3 regions of the Shewanella sp. KCT genome follow, and region 3 is predicted to be linked to each of the others. Evidence: predicted binding sites of a transcription regulator. Region 3 holds the regulator's gene; each other region holds the start of a gene.
The links. The regulator sigma-54, encoded in region 3, starts transcription at its own class of promoters, with help from an activator protein. The targets are predictions, from matches to a motif close to GTTGGCACGNNNNTNGNNT.
Positions count from the first base shown of each region.

Region 1 (5,628 bases), on a different contig from region 3:
TTCCTCGATGAGATAGGTGACATGCCTTTGCAGATGCAGGTGAAACTGCTGCGTGTATTGCAAGAGCGCGTCTTCGAGCGTGTCGGTGGCAGCAAGCCTATTCACACCAATGTGCGTGTCATCGCGGCGACCCACAGAGAGCTTGAAACTATGATCGCCAACGGCGAGTTTCGCGAAGATCTCTTCTATCGTCTCAATGTGTTTCCCGTAGAGATGCCGGCCCTTTGCGAGCGCAAAGACGATATCCCACTCTTGCTGCAAGAGTTAGTAAGCCGCGTCTATAACGAGGGGCGTGGCAAGGTGCGTTTTACTCAGCGTGCGATTGAGTCACTCAAGGAACATAGCTGGTCGGGTAACGTGCGTGAACTCTCTAACCTGGTCGAGCGTCTGACGATCCTCTATCCGGGTGGCTTGGTCGACGTTAATGACCTGCCACTTAAATATCGTCATATCGATGTGCCTGAATATCAGGTTCAGGTCAGTGAAGAGGAGCTGGAACGCGATGCGCTGGCCTCTATCTTCAGCGATGAGGTAGCGGTCGATATTCCCGAGAGCCGTTTCCCTAGTGAACTGCCACCAGAAGGGGTGAACCTTAAGGACCTGTTGGCCGAGCTTGAGATCGATATGATTCGCCAGGCACTGGATCAACAAGATAATGTGGTGGCACGCGCCGCAGAAATGCTTGGCATCCGCCGTACCACACTGGTTGAGAAGATGCGCAAGTATGGCATGAGCAAAGATTAACTCCTGCTCGCCGCACGCCATAAACAAGGGCCCATTTCTGGGCCTTTGTCGTATCTGACTCATAATTCTCTGTTAATTCTGACTTTTTGTTAGCTTTTTTAATTGGCATGTTACCTGCATTGGCCTGTTTAGCAGCAAATTATTGACGGAGTGGTTATGGCCGCGAATCCAAAGGTGGCATATACAGCGCAGGCGCAGGTAACATTGGCTCCTTCCCAAGTCATGGGTGGTGAGGTGGCAAACGATGCCATCTCCAGCCGCATGGAACATATACTCCAGGCCATGCCATCGGGTGTAGTGATCCTCAATGGTGATGGTGTGGTGACAGATGCTAATCCCGTTGCCGTGCAATTGCTAGGGCAGCCCCTGGCGGGCATGCGCTGGTTACAGGTGATCAACCGTGCCTTTTCGCCCCAAGATGACGACGGTCATGAGGTCTCGTTGAAGAACGGTCGTCGGGTTAAGCTGGCGATTACGCCGCTAACGCCCGAGCCTGGTCAGCTAATCGTCTTGACCGACTTGACCGAAACCCGTCTGCTGCAGAAGAATCTCTCACATCTGCAACGCCTCTCGGCCTTAGGTAAGATGGTGGCCAGCCTTGCCCACCAGGTGCGAACACCTTTGTCGGCGGCCCTACTCTACGCCGCGAACCTGGGGAGCCCTAAGCTGACCCAGGCCTCAAGGGAGCGTTTTCAGGGCAAGCTTATCGACAGACTCAACGAACTGTCGCAACAGGTGGATGACATGTTGCTGATGGCCAAGGGGCGTCAGCAGGAATTGACCGAAGTTTGCAACATGCGGCAGGTGATGAGTAGCGTGATGGCCAACTGCGAACCTATCGCCGAGCGTAAGGGTTGCCAACTGCATCTTAAGCTAGACACTCACTTGCGCTTTAAGGCTAATCCGGCGGCGCTCAGCTCGGCGATCAACAATCTTGTTATGAACAGTATCGAGGCCGGGGCCAGTCAGATCTGGCTTAATGCCCAAGACGAGGCAGGGACTGTCGCCTTCGAGGTAGTCGACAACGGTAAGGGGCTCGATGCCAACATGCAGGAGAAGGTGTTAGAGCCTTTCTTCACCACTAAGGCCCAAGGGACTGGTCTGGGCTTAGCGGTAGTGCAGACGGTTGTGGCAAATCATCAGGGCCGCTTGCAACTCAATTGTATCGCGGGAAAGGGATGTCGCGCCTCGTTTAACCTGCCGGTTGTTTCGGCCGATTCTGGGCTGGAGGTAAGCCATGGCTGAAGCCAAGATATTACTCGTTGAAGATGATGCGGCGCTGCGCGAAGCCCTAGTCGATACCTTGTTGCTGGCGCAGTATGAATGTGTCGATGTGGAATCGGCCGAGGCGGCCATCGTCGCGCTCAAGGGCCAGGAATTCGACATGGTGATCAGCGACGTGCAGATGGAGGGGATAGGCGGCCTAGGGCTGGTGAACTATCTTCAGCAGCATAACGCCCAGGTGCCCATCTTATTGATGACGGCTTTTGCCACCATAGACAGTGCAGTAAGCGCCATTAAACTCGGCGCGGTGGACTATCTTGCGAAACCCTTCGCGCCAGAGGTCCTGCTCAACCAGGTGTCTCGTTATCTCAAACCTAAGCTTATCGAAGATCAACCTGTGGTGGCCGATGAGCGCAGCCTGGCGCTCCTGGCGCTGGCACAGAAGGTGGCTCAGTCCGATGCTTCCGTGATGATCATGGGGCCGAGTGGCTCGGGTAAAGAGGTGCTTGCCCGCTATATTCATCAACACAGCCAGCGTGCCAGCGAGCCGTTTGTGGCAATCAACTGTGCGGCAATTCCTGAAAACATGCTCGAAGCCACACTGTTTGGCTACGAGAAGGGGGCCTTTACCGGGGCCTATCAGGCCTGTCCCGGTAAGTTTGAACAGGCTCAGGGCGGCACCTTGCTGCTCGATGAGATCTCCGAGATGGATCTGGGGCTGCAAGCTAAGCTGCTCAGGGTATTACAGGAACGGGAAGTCGAGCGACTCGGCGGCCGTAAGACGATCAAACTCGATGTGCGAGTGCTGGCGACCTCTAACCGTGACCTTAAGGCGATGGCGACCAAAGGCGCTTTTAGGGAAGATCTCTATTATCGCATCAATGTGTTCCCGCTGACTTGGCCGGCGCTGCATCAACGCCCGGCGGATATCTTGCCACTTGCTAGACACCTGGTGTTGCGTCATGCCAAGGCTGCCGGTTTAGTTGTGGCGCCAAGCCTGGACGATCAGGCAAGCAGGCGTCTATTGGGCCACAGGTGGCCGGGCAACGTGCGAGAGCTGGACAACGTGGTTCAGCGCGCCCTGATCTTACAGTCAGGCGACACCATCTGCGCCAAGGATATCGTCATCGATACTCAGGATGTGATGCTGGAGTCCACCTTTGAGAGTGAAAAGATCGCCGAGCCCGAGGGGCTGGGGGATGAGCTCAAGGCACAGGAACATGTGATCATCCTAGAGACCCTCAATCAGTGTAACGGCAGCCGCAAGCAGGTAGCCGAAAAGCTGGGGATCAGCGCCCGCACCCTGAGATATAAGATGGCGCGTATGCGCGACATGGGCATTCAGATCCCTGCCTGATAGGCGTAACCGTTTTGGTCTATTTGCGTTAGTGAAGGAAGCAAACCGTTGCTTTAGAGCCAGCATATCTCACCTGAACTCTTTGAAGCCGACACCCAATAATCTGGGTTTGTCGGCTTTTTCTATTTTTGGCAAACATATTGCATTGGTCTGAATAAGAATAGATTTCGTCAATTTCACGACGATAGCGGAGGCCAAGATGCAGATAGGTGCCAATTCATTACTGCAAGAGATGCAGACACTCACGGGCGAAATTAAGCCTAATGGGATCACGCCTAATATCACCCAGCAGGTGGCGAACACCAGTGGTAGCGACTTTGGTAGCCTCTTGTCTGAAGCTGTGGGCAATGTCAATGCGCTGCAGGCCACCTCATCTTCGCTGCAGACACGTCTGGATATGGGCGATACCCGGGTGACCCTGTCAGATACTGTGATCGCCAGAGAGAAGGCCAGCGTGGCATTCGAGGCCACCGTTCAGGTGCGCAACAAGCTGGTGGAAGCCTACAAAGAGATCATGAGTATGCCTGTCTAGGCATGGACTCCCTAAAGATTAAGAAAGATAACGGCAGGTATTTATCGTGAGCACAGATATGGTAGTCGGAACTGGCGCTGGCACAACACAGGATATGTTGGCAGGCGGCGTACAAGAAGAACATAAGCCAAGCGGCGGTATGTTTGGCGGTGTCGACATGCTCAGACAGATCACCATGATCCTGGCGTTGGCTATCTGTCTGGCGTTGGCCGTCTTCGTCATGTTGTGGGCCCAGGAGCCCGAATACCGCCCTCTGGGTAAGATGGATACCCAGGAGATGGTGCAGGTCCTTGATGTGCTGGACAAGAACAAGGTCAACTATCAGATCGATGTCGACGTGCTTAAGGTGCCGGAAGATCAGTACCAAGACGTTAAGATGATGCTGAGCCGCGCCGGTATCGATAATTCACCTAACCGTGACGATTACCTCTCTAAAGACAGCGGCTTTGGCGTGAGCCAACGCATGGAGGCCGCCAGACTCAAAAACAGTCAGGAGCAAAACCTGGCGCGCACCATCGAAGAGTTAAAGAGCGTCAGTCGCGCCAAGGTGATCCTGGCCATTCCTAAAGAGAACGTGTTTGCCCGTAATCGCTCCAAGCCAAGCGCGACCGTGGTGGTTAATACCCGCCGTGGCGGTCTGGGTCAGGAGGAGGTCGATTCCATCGTAGATATCGTTGCCTCGGCGGTGCACGGTCTCGAGCCGACTCGGGTTACTGTGACCGACGCTAACGGTCGCCTGCTAAACTCAGGCAGTCAAACTGCAGGTTCGGCCAGAGCCAGACGCGAGCTCGAGCTGGTGCAGCAGAAAGAAGCCGAATACCGCAGCAAGATTGAATCGATTCTGATGCCGATTCTGGGGCCGGAAAACTTTACCGCCCAGGTCGACGTGAACATGGACTTCACCTCGGTCGAGCAGACCGCCAAGCGTTATAACCCGGATCTGCCCGCGGTGCGCAGCGAGATGACGGTTGAGAATAACTCTACCGGCGCCAGCACAGGTGGCATCGCCGGTGCGCTGAGCAACCAGCCGCCGATGGAAGCCAATATTCCTCAGCAGGCCACCGGCACTAGCACTCAGGAGCAGACCCTGCCGGGTTCCAGCCACAAGGAGGCGACCCGTAACTATGAGCTAGACACCACCATCAGCCATACCCGCCAGCAGGTGGGGGTGGTCAGACGGGTTAGCGTGTCGGTGGCGGTCGATTTCAAGACGGGACCTGCCGGTGAAGACGGTCAGGTGACCCGGGTCGCTCGCACAGAGCAGGAGCTGAGCAACATTCGCCGCCTGCTAGAAGGGGCCGTAGGTTTCAATACCCAACGCGGCGACATGATAGAGGTGGTCACAGTTCCCTTCATGGATCAACTGGTGGAAGAGGCGCCGGCGCTGGCCATCTACGAGGAGCCTTGGTTCTGGCGAGCCATCAAGCTGGTGATGGGCGGTCTAATCATCCTGGTGCTTATTCTGTTCGTGGTGCGCCCTATGCTCAAGCGCCTTATCTACCCAGATGGTCAGAAGATGCCGGATGCGCCATCTTTGGGTGATGAGTTAGCGGAGATTGAGGATCAGTATGCCGCCGATACCCTTGGCATGCTCAATCGTCCCGATGCGGAATACAGCTACGCCGATGATGGGTCAATTTTGATACCGGATCTGCATAAAGACGATGATATGATAAAGGCCATACGTGCATTGGTGGCCAACGAGCCTGAGTTGTCTACGCAAGTCGTCAAGGGATGGTTACAAGAAAATGAGTAAAGACAAAGAGATCGA
Region 1 covers NZ_LVDJ01000017.1:48,781-54,408, forward strand. The annotation lists gene AYI87_RS18840 (sigma-54 dependent transcriptional regulator) at 1-744, shown strand, start outside; gene AYI87_RS18845 (sensor histidine kinase) at 967-1,989, shown strand; gene AYI87_RS18850 (sigma-54-dependent transcriptional regulator) at 1,982-3,325, shown strand; gene fliE (flagellar hook-basal body complex protein FliE) at 3,525-3,857, shown strand; gene fliF (flagellar basal-body MS-ring/collar protein FliF) at 3,916-5,613, shown strand; gene fliG (flagellar motor switch protein FliG) at 5,606-5,628, shown strand, end outside.
Region 1: a site for sigma-54 is predicted at 3,453-3,471, ahead of fliE (flagellar hook-basal body complex protein FliE). Genes of this name have one in related genera too.

Region 2 (5,628 bases), on a different contig from region 3:
CTGGGTTGGGAACACACCATCATAGTCGCTGGCGATCAGCTGGGCGCTCTTATGTAGGTTACGCGCCCTGGCGTAATAGCCAAGGCCGGTCCAGTGGTGCAGCACCTCATCCTGTTCGGCACTTGCCAAGTCCAAGATAGTGGGGAAACGCGCCATAAAGGCTTCGAAGTAAGGGATAACGGTGGCGACTTGAGTCTGCTGCAACATGATCTCGGACACCCAAACCTTATAGGGGGTCTTATCTTGTTGCCAGGGAAGATGCTTGCGTCCGTGTTTGTCGTACCAGGTGACGATGCGCTGGTGAAATTGCTCTGTTTTCATGGCGCTCAGTCTATAGAGGGGCAAGGTTTTTCTCAACCAAAATGGCATCTCAAGGGCGCCATGGCTCGCACGCCGTGGGATAATTGGTATACTTTGGCAACATAGGGCTTGCCTTAGCGCAGTAACTTTGGATAATGCCCTTCTTTTTATAATTTTCCAATCATATAAGTGTCAGGATCCCGTGGGATCATATGAGTTTGTGAGTCGAGCCTAGAGTCGCTTGACGCTGACTTTTTCTCGGCGCTATATGGCCAACCAATGGCAGATCTGAGGCTGAAAAATAATGAGCGAAGTGACCACCGCAGAGTTTAACGAAGAGGGTAAATACCTTCGCAAAGTGAGAAGCTTTGTTTTACGAGAAGGACGTTTGACCAAGGGCCAGGCGCAGGCGATGGAGCAACAATGGCCTGTGATGGGATTGGACTACTCGCCCGAGCCTCTGGATCTGGTCAAGGTGTTTGGCCGCGAAGCCGATACCGTGCTGGAGATAGGGTTCGGCATGGGCGCCTCACTGGTTGAGATGGCTAAGGCGGCTCCCGAGCTTAACTTTATCGGTATCGAAGTTCACAAGCCTGGCGTAGGTGCTTGTCTTGCTGATGCGGCTGAGGCCGGCGTCACCAACCTGCGTGTGTTCCACCACGACGCCATCGAGGTGTTGGAAAACAGCATCCAAAGCGGCAGCCTGGCCAGAGTACAGCTATTCTTCCCAGATCCTTGGCACAAGAAGCGTCATCATAAGCGCCGTATCGTTCAGCCGGAATTTGCCGAGCTTATTCGCCGCTGCCTTAAGATAGGTGGTGTGTTCCACCTGGCGACCGATTGGGAAAACTATAGCGAGCACATGTTAGAGGTGATGAGCGCGGCGCCTGGCTATAAGAACCAGGCGCAGGATGGCGACTTTGTGCCCCGTCCCGATCATCGTCCGCTGACCAAGTTTGAGGCCAGGGGCCATCGTCTAGGGCATGGCGTCTGGGATCTGATGTTCGAGCGTACCGAGTAAGCTTAATTTCTATAAAAAGAGGGAATACACATGGCAACACGTAGTCGTCGTTTACGTAAAAAATTACGCATTGATGAGTTTCAAGAGTTCGGCTTCGATGTGAATTGGACCTTCGATGATTCGGTAAGCGAAGAGCAGATCGATGCTATCGTCGATCAGTTTATCGACCAGGTGATCGAGGTGAGAAAGCTGGGTTTCCACGGTGGCGGCCATAAAGAGTGGGAAGGCATCATCGCCACTCAAACTATCGGCAAGTGCACCGAAGAAGACAGGCAAGCCGTGAGTGACTTCTGGAAGAGTCAGCCGGTGAAAGATGTCGTGGTTAGCGAGCTTTACGATATCTGGTGGAACTAATGCCACAGAAGGACCTGCTCGAGACCATTATCGAGCAGGTGCGTCCTCTGCTGGGAAAGGGCAAGGTTGCCGACTATATTCCCGCCCTGGCCGAGGTGGACCCTACCAAGCTTGGGATCGCCGTGACCACAATCGATGGTCAAACCATAGGGGCTGGAGACTATCTCGAGCCCTTTTCGATCCAGAGTATCTCTAAGGTCTTTAGCCTCACGGTCGCTTTGACCCTGTATGAGGAGGCCGAGATCTGGTCCCGCGTCGGCAAGGAGCCCTCGGGGCAGTCCTTTAACTCCCTGGTGCAGATAGAGCTCGAGCGCGGAGTGCCGAGAAATCCCTTTATCAACGCCGGCGCTCTGATCATCGCCGATCTGTTGCAGAGCCGCCTCGGCGCGCCTAAGCATCATATGCTCGAGGTGGTCAGAAAGCTGAGCGCCAACGCCCATGTGATTTATGATAAGCGTGTCGCGGCCTCTGAATATGAGCACAGCGCCCGTAACGCGGCCATCGCTTACCTGATGAAGTCCTTCGGCAACTTTAATAACGATGTCGATAGGGTGCTGAGAAACTACTTTCACTACTGCGCGCTGAAGATGAGCTGCGCCGATCTATCCAAAGCCATGCTCTATCTGGCCAATCGAGGCCAGAGCCTCTCGGCAGAGCAGGTGGTCTCGCCCATACAGACACGTAAGCTTAACGCCCTGCTGGCCACATCTGGTCTGTACGATGGTGCGGGTGAGTTTGCCTATCGGGTCGGCATGCCGGGTAAGAGCGGCGTGGGCGGCGGCATCATCGCCGTGATCCCGGGCGATATGAGCATCTGTGTTTGGTCACCCGAGCTAGATAAGAACGGTAACTCTCTGGCGGGCACCGCCGCACTCGAGAAACTCTCCCAAGCCCTGGGCCGTTCTATCTTCTAACAGAGCGCCTGATTAGGCGCTCTTTCATTTAACTCTTTGCTTTGTTTTTATCTTTCTCTGCATTCTACTTTTCATGTCTTAGTTGTATTCGCGTCGATGGTGAAATTTACTAAAAACTGGTTGAAGGCTTTACTTTTGTTAGCCCATAGCCGACTTATAGTCTTGGTATATATCGTCATTTTTATCTAACCCATTGATTATATTCAATTAGTTAAAGTTGGCACGATACCTGTATTGTTAGTCATCAACGACACATGGTGCACCTTAAGCTTCTCATCATGTGATTTTCGATGACTTAAGGAATAAGAATATGAAGAAATTGACCGCATCTCTTGGACTGACAGCTTTTGTACTTGCCACCACCAGCGCCGCCTGGGCCGGTGAAGATAAAGATAACCACATCTCCTTTGGACGGGATGACAAACAGTGCGAGGTGAGCCTCAATTACGATGTTTCCGTCGAACCTAGCAAGTTGGTGGTCAGTGAGGCGAAGAAAGAAGTGTATCGCATCGAGCTTGGCCGTCTCTACGTTAATGGTGACAAGGTGGAGCTAAACGACAAGCAGCAGGCGTTGGTTAATCAATATGCCGGTGAGGTGTCAAAGCAGCTTCCTGAGGTGATCGACGTGGTGCATGACACAGTCGATATAGCCTCTACCGCCGTGAGCATGGCGCTCACGCCGCTGCTGGGTGACGCCGCCGGAGCCAAGATAGATGAGATGATGGATGGCATGTCGAAGCGCATCGACAAGGTTGCTTACCAAAATGGCGATAAGTTCTACCTGGGCGCCACCGAATCTTCTATCGAAGACACCTTTGGCAAAGAGTTCGAGCAAGAGATGGAGCAGCTGGTGCAGAGCTCTATCGGCAGCATGATGATGACTCTGGGTAGCGAGATGATGAAGGGCGACGGCGAGAGTTTCGAGGAGAAGATGAACGCCTTCTCGGCCAAGATGGACAAGGTGGGCGACGATATCGAAGCCCAGATTGAACAGCAGGCCACAGATCTCGAGGCGCGCGCCGATAAGCTGTGTGACAACTTCCAGCAGCTGGCGGCTCTAGAGTCTCAGATGCGCAGCGAAGTCCCGGCCCTACGTGACTATCCACTGGTGAGCGCTAAGCAACAAACCCTGCGGGAATAGCCCGCAAACGATTTCCTCTGGCATAGCAACATCCACATTTCCCTGCACTTACCTTGGGTGCAGGGCTTTTTTTATTCTGGGCCTGCATTTGTTATGACTTTTCCTCCACTCCTAACTGGGTGTATAGTGGCTAGAAAATAGGTATTAGAATCAAAGAGCAAATCTTTGGTATACTTGTAAAAAATAATAACAATGCTGGCGAAATTTCGATAACGAAATGGCTAACAGTCTGACTCTACTCTTAAAATAATCTGCATAGTCAAGGGGATAACTTCGCACTTAGGAGGTATCTCTATGATTTATAATTGGTATTTATAGGGTCGCAAACACCTTAAGGCTATTTAAATGTTAGAACTTTTAGAACCTATTGCAATTTTTACTCATGTTGCTCGCGCTGGGAGCTTTAGCTCTGCCGCGCGAAAATTGGGGATTTCTAAATCAAAGGTCAGTACTCAGGTTGCCGACCTTGAGCATAAATTAGGTGTTCAGCTGATACAGCGTACCACTCGGAGTCTGAGTTTAACCGAGGCCGGACAGCTGCTTTATGCCCAGGGTGAAGAGTTGCTTCGCGATGCCGATCAGGCAGTCGCCAGCGTACACAATCTCAACGATGCCACGCGCGGCGTACTCAAGGTGGGGATCTCCCAATCCTTCGGTACCATGCACATCATTCCAGCCTTACCAGATTTTATGGCCAGACACCCTGAGTTGGAGCTACAGGTTAGCCTGTTGGACCATAAGGTTGACGTGGTCAGTGAGGGCTTAGATCTCCTGTTGACCATGTCTGAGCAGCTGCCGCTTGGCATGGTGGCCAGACCCCTGATGAAGTGTCAGTTCCTGTTGGCGGCATCTCCCGAGTATGTGGCCAAGCATGGTTATCCTGAGCGTCCAGAGCAGCTGGTGGACCATAACTGCCTTGTGTATCACGGCGAGTGGCATGAGCACAGCGTGTGGCAGTTTAAGAAGGGTGACGATTACTGTGAAATTGGCGTATCGGGTAACTTCAGGGTCGACAACGCGCCTGCGCTTAAGTCCGCCGCGGTGAGCGGCCTGGGTGTGGTGTATCTTGCCAGTTACCTGCTTGAGAATGAGATAGAGAAGGGCACCCTGGTTCCCTTATTGCCAGAATGGCAGTTGACCCACCATCTGCCATTGCAGGCCGTTTACCCAAGACGTAAACACCTGGCACCTAAGGTGAGCGCCTTTATCGACTTCATTAAGGATCATATCGGTTCACCACCATATTGGGACGAGCCATACGCCGCCCTTTATGCCCAGCGTAAGTAGCAGGATGTGGCTGAAAAAACAGCATTTTATCCATGTTGCTGTTAAGGTCTTTACGATTTTCAGTTATCAATAACTTAAAAACATTGTTCTGATAACAAGACGATAACCCCCGGTATTTTTGATGTCGGGGGTTATCTTTTTATAATCATATAGTTGCACTGGTATTACCTCTCTGTTTTGCGATGACTTATTTAGCTTGAGCTAAAGCTTGAGAGGAATTCACGTTGCAGTCTGTTCTTAATTTAATACAATGGTGGCAGTTGATATCGGGATGACCTGAATCAGTTAGCCGAGCCAGAGAATGACCCCTCTCTCGTTTGGTTACACAGGTCGGCGTTACTGCAATCTTGAATCAATGCTGGCAGCGGTTTAAGAACTAAAACAATGCTAGCCTTAAAACCATCATCCTAGTTTTGGTTTACCCCAGCAAAGATTGCTGGGGTATTTTTCTTTTAGGGCCTTGGATTATTAAGCGTCCAGATCTCCGCCCAATCTTTTCCTGTCGCTTTCGCCTTCTGTCATAGTGCTCTGGCTTTGACCAAGCATCTTCATCTTGCCGAATTAGCGTCTTATTACTGAAAAATAAAGATAGTTTAATGCGCTGTGCATGG
Region 2 covers NZ_LVDJ01000004.1:339,210-344,837, forward strand. The annotation lists gene mutY (A/G-specific adenine glycosylase) at 1-321, opposite strand, end outside; gene trmB (tRNA (guanosine(46)-N7)-methyltransferase TrmB) at 605-1,321, shown strand; gene AYI87_RS08520 (YggL family protein) at 1,352-1,675, shown strand; gene glsB (glutaminase B) at 1,675-2,589, shown strand; gene AYI87_RS08530 (YggN family protein) at 2,900-3,730, shown strand; gene AYI87_RS08535 (LysR family transcriptional regulator) at 4,076-5,017, shown strand.
Region 2: a site for sigma-54 is predicted at 2,806-2,824, ahead of AYI87_RS08530 (YggN family protein). Genes of this name have one in related genera too.

Region 3 (5,628 bases):
CGGCCAGTCACATGGAACACTACGCCGAACGCAACCAGACCTACTTTACCCAGCCCATCTATCTGGTCTACCCCGACAACGGCGATGCCCAGTGGCGCCTGAGATCCACCAAGGGCACACTGGACAAAAATAGCGGACGGGTCACCCTGGAAAATAATGTTATCATTGATGCCATTAGCCCAGAGGAACCGATTCAGACCATAGAGACCACCTATCTGGAGCTGGATCTCAATACTATGATTATGACATCCGACAGAAGCATTCGGATCACAGGGCGTGATTTTCTCATCACGGGGGAAGGCTTATATGCCGATCTCAACGCCCAAAATATCAAACTGACGAGTCAGGTAGAAGGAACATATGAAACTAAATAGCCTTATTCTTGCGGGCCTGCTGCCCCTGGTCAGTATTGGCGCCCATGCCAAGGTGAACGACCTGCTGCAAGAGGTTAAGATCTCAGCCGCCAGCCAGGAAGCCGACATTAAGAACAACCAGATCATCTTCCACGGTCCGGTCGAGGTCACCCAAGGCTCTATCAAGATATTGGCCAGTGAGCTGCGTGCCTTCAGCAAAGAGAAGAACAGCGGCAAGATACTGATCGCTACCGGCAACCCGGCCACCTACTCTCAGGTGATGGAAGATGGCCGCCCCGCCTCGGCCAGCGCCAAGGAGATCCGCTACGAGCTTTCCAGCCGCACCCTGACACTGATCGGCGACGCCACCCTGGAACAGGAAGGCAGCCAAGTCACGGGTTCGCAGATCCGCTACAACATAGAGCAGCAACAGCTGATCGCCGAGAGCACAGGCAAAGACAGAGTGATCACCATCATTCAGCCTGAGAACTATCAGGAACAGATCCAGCCAGAGCAGAAGCCCGAGAAGAAACCAGAACAGGAAAAACAATGACAGACCTGATCTTGAAGGCGGAGAACCTCGCCAAGAGCTATAAGAGTCGTGCCGTTGTCCAAGACGTGAGCCTCACGGTAAAGACCGGGCAGATCGTCGGCCTGTTGGGGCCAAACGGCGCCGGCAAGACCACTACCTTTTACATGGTCGTCGGCCTGGTACAGAGCGACAAGGGCCGCATCTTTATCGACGATGACGACCTGACGCTAGACCCCATGCACCTACGCGCCCGCAAAGGCATAGGCTACCTGCCTCAGGAAGCCAGTATCTTCCGTAAGCTCTCGGTGCGGGACAACATCATGGCCGTGCTCCAGACCCGCAGCGATCTTAATAACGATGGCCGCGAAGAGGAGCTGGAACACCTGCTGGAAGAGTTTCATATTACCCATATCCGTGACAGCCACGGCATGGCGCTCTCGGGCGGTGAACGTCGCCGGGTGGAGATCGCCAGAGCGCTGGCCGCCAACCCTAAGTTTATTCTTCTCGACGAGCCGTTCGCCGGGGTCGATCCCATCTCGGTAATCGACATCAAGAAGATCATTGAGCAGCTCAAGAATCGCGGCCTGGGGGTGTTGATCACCGACCATAACGTGCGCGAAACATTAGATGTCTGTGAGAAAGCCTATATCGTCAGCCATGGTAATCTGATCGCCGAGGGCACACCCGCCGAAATCTTAGACAACCAGCAAGTACGAGCAGTGTACTTAGGTGAACAATTCAAGCTATAGTTAATCTTATAATGGGGCCACAGAGGAAAAACCACGCGTTAATTGTGGCCTTAGGAACTATCCGATATATTTGTCCGGCACATATAGCCAGAGCTTTCTCATTTTATAATTAGAAACAAGGGAATAGCAGTACGATGAAAGCGTCACTTCAGCTCAAAATGGGTCAGCATCTCACCATGACGCCCCAGCTACAGCAGGCCATACGTCTGTTGCAGTTGTCGTCATTAGAGTTGCAGCAGGAGATCCAGCAGGCATTAGAATCCAACCCGCTACTGGAGTTGGATGAAGAGCAGGAGAGCGCCAGCATCGAGCTGCAAGACGATAGCGTCAGCGACAGCTTCGACAGCAAGTACGACGACAAGATAGAGCTGGATTCGAGCCAGGATAACTCAGGGGTCGAGACCTCAGATGCCCTGACTCAAGACTCTATGCCTGACGAGCTGCCGGTGGATACCACCTGGGATGAGGTCTACACCGCCTCGCCAAACTCAAGCTCGGGCGCCATGCGCGACGACGACATGCCTTTTCAGGGCGAGACCAGCGAAGGTCTGTATGAACACCTGGAATGGCAGAAGAACCTGACCCCTTTTTCCGATAACGACCTGGCCATCGCTACCGCCATCATCGACGCTATCGACGAGCGCGGTTACCTCACCCAGACCTGTGAAGATATTCTCGAGGCCATGGGCGACCCTGAGATCGAACTCGACGAGGTCGAGGCGGTGCTCAAACGGGTACAACACTTCGACCCTATTGGCGTGGCGGCCCGCGACCTCAGCGAATGTCTGACGATCCAGCTGGCCCAATACAGTGACGACACGCCGCACATCGCTAACGCCCGCATGCTGATCAAGGAACACCTGGATCTCATCGCCGGACGCGACTTCCGCCTGCTGATGCGCAAGACCAAGCTCAAGGAAGATGAGCTGAGGGATGCCATCGCCCTGATCCAGACCCTGAATCCCCGTCCAGGGCTCGCCATCACCGCCAGCCGCGACGAGTACGTGATCCCAGATGTGACCGTCACCAAGAAGAAGGGACGCTGGGTAGTCGAGCTCAACCCAGACAGCATGCCCAAGATCAACGTCAACCAACAGTATGCCGCCATGGCCCGCAGCACTAAGAGTCAGGCGGACGGCCAGTTTATTCGCGGTCACCTGCAGGAAGCCAAATGGTTCCTCAAGAGCCTGGAGAGTCGCAACGAGACCCTGCTCAAGGTGACCAACTGTATCGTCGACTTCCAGCAAGGTTTCTTCGAATTTGGCGAAGAGGCGATGAAGCCCATGGTACTGAACGACATCGCCGAGGCGGTGGAGATGCATGAATCCACCATCTCACGTGTGACCACGCAAAAATATATGCATACCCCGAGAGGGATCTTCGAGCTTAAATATTTCTTCTCCAGTCACGTCGGTACCGACGATGGCGGAGAGTGCTCTTCAACAGCAATACGTGCCTTCATCAAGAAGCTGGTTGCTGCGGAAAACCAGAAAAAGCCATTGAGCGACAGCAAGATGGCTCAACTCTTGGCCGAACAGGGTATTAAGGTGGCTAGACGCACCATTGCCAAGTATCGCGAGGCAATGCTTATACCGCCCTCGAATCAGCGCAAGAGCTTATAAAACAAACCTGGAAACTGGAGGACTATCTTTATGCAAATAAACCTGACTGGGCACCATATCGAGATCACCCAATCTCTACGAAGCTACATCGAAGAGAAATTCACAAAGCTTGAACGTCATTTCGATCAGATCAATAATGTGCACGTTGTATTAAATGTCGAAAAGTTGCAACAGAAGGTTGAGGCAAAGTTACATCTCCGTGGCGGAGAAGTGTTCGCAACATCCGAACATGCGGACATGTATGCCGCGATAGACTCCCTGATTGACAAACTCGATCGTCAGGTCATTAAACACAAAGAGAAGCTTACTAAACATTAACGATGGAACTGAGTACCATCCTGCGGCCGGAGTGCACCACCTGCGCCACTCCGGGCAGTAAGAAAAAGGTACTGGAGCTTATCAGCGACTTAGCCGCTGTCCAGTACCCCACCCTCTCCTCTCAAGAAATATTTGAAAGCCTTCTGGCTCGAGAGAAAATGGGCAGCACAGGTATAGGCAATGGTATCGCGATTCCTCACGGACGGCTGACTAACATAGATCAACCCGTGGCCGTACTGGTGAAATGTGCTGAACCAATCGCATTCGATGCCATTGACAATCAGCCCGTCGATATCCTTTTTGCGTTATTGGTGCCCGCAGATCAATGCGAGCAACATCTTAGCACCCTGGCCGCTATGGCCGAGAAGCTCAATGATAAGGCGATCATGAAGCAGCTAAGAAAGACCCAAGACGAATCCGAACTCTATCAGGTGATCACCCAATGAAATTGGTTTTGGTATCCGGACGCTCAGGATCGGGAAAATCCGTCGCACTCAGGGTCCTAGAAGATCTAGGCTACTACTGTGTCGACAATCTGCCCTTGCAGATGATGGAGTCCCTGCTGGAGCAGCTCAAGGGACGCAGCGATCTCGTGGCCATCAGCGTCGATGTACGCAACATGCCCAGCGAAGAGATCCAGCTGGAAAAGCAGCTGGCCAAGCTCCCCAAAGATACCGAAATCTTAAGCTTCTTCCTGAACTCCAGCGACAATGTACTGCTCAAGCGCTATAGCGAGACCCGCAGACTACACCCGCTGTCACGCTCTAAGGTCTCCCTCAAGGAGGCAATTCAGCTCGAGGGCAAGCTGCTCGACCCCATCGCCAAACTCGTGGATCACTATATCGACACCTCTAACCTCAACATCTATGAGTTGAGCGACAAGGTACGTGAGATCCTGCTGGGCACGGTCGACAAGGAGCTGGTGATCAACTTCGAGTCCTTCGGCTTTAAATATGGCATGCCGACCGAAGCCGACTTCATGTTTGACGTGCGCTTCCTGCCCAATCCCCATTGGGAACCTGAGCTAAGGCCTCTGACCGGCCTGGATGAGCCTGTGCAGCAGTTTCTGAGTCAGCAGCCCCTGGTCAACAAGTTCATCTGGCAGATCGAAAACCTGCTGGAAACCTGGTTACCACACCTGGAGCGCAACAACCGCAGCTACCTCACCATCGCCATCGGCTGCACCGGCGGCCAGCACAGATCAGTCTATGTGACCGACCAGCTCGCCAAGCTGTTCAACAAGGGCAAGCATAAGGTTCAGGCGCGCCACCGAGAGCTAAAGCATGACTAAGTTGGCTCGCGAGCTGACCATCTGCAACAAGTTGGGCCTGCACGCCAGAGCGGCGACCAAGCTGGCGGTGCTCGCCGCCAAGTTCGACGCCGAGGTCACCCTGATCCAGGGCGATAAACAGGCCTCCGCCGCCAGCGTACTCGGCCTCCTGATGCTCGAAACCGGCATGGGTAAAACCATCACCATCACCAGCGAAGGCAAAGATGCCCAGGCAGCCCTGGATGCCATCAGCGCCCTTATTGACGCCAAATTCGATGAGGCCGTATAATCGGCTCGCTTTGCGGTGCCCGCTTAATTTCGTCCTATACTTATCATAGACTTACAAGCCTACCACCCAAGCCGTTCAATCAACTGCCAAAGGAGGAGCTATGCCGATCGAAGTGTTAGATAGTGAAACCACAGATCAACGCCTTAATCAGCTCACTCAAGCCTTAGGCAGCGGCATGTTTGTCCATGTGCGCAGCATGCTGCACGACATGGCCGCCTCTGATATCGCCTTCATCCTGGAATCTTCGCCGCCGCGCACCCGTCAGGTGCTCTGGCAACTGATCGATCAGCAGCACACGGGAGAGATCCTCGACGAACTGGGCGAAGAGCTCAAAGATACCCTGATCACCCAGATGAGTCCCGAGCGCGTCGCCAAGGCGGCCGAAGGCATGGACACTGACGATCTGGCCTACATACTGCGTAGCCTGCCCGACAGCGTCTTCAATCAGGTGTTGCAGTCGATGACGGCGCAAGACAGGGCCAGGGTAGAGCAAGC
Region 3 covers NZ_LVDJ01000008.1:159,569-165,196, reverse strand. The annotation lists gene lptC (LPS export ABC transporter periplasmic protein LptC) at 1-374, shown strand, start outside; gene lptA (lipopolysaccharide transport periplasmic protein LptA) at 361-906, shown strand; gene lptB (LPS export ABC transporter ATP-binding protein) at 903-1,634, shown strand; gene AYI87_RS13105 (RNA polymerase factor sigma-54) at 1,769-3,256, shown strand; gene hpf (ribosome hibernation promoting factor) at 3,287-3,574, shown strand; gene ptsN (PTS IIA-like nitrogen regulatory protein PtsN) at 3,577-4,020, shown strand; gene rapZ (RNase adapter RapZ) at 4,017-4,865, shown strand; gene AYI87_RS13085 (HPr family phosphocarrier protein) at 4,858-5,133, shown strand; gene mgtE (magnesium transporter) at 5,234-5,628, shown strand, end outside.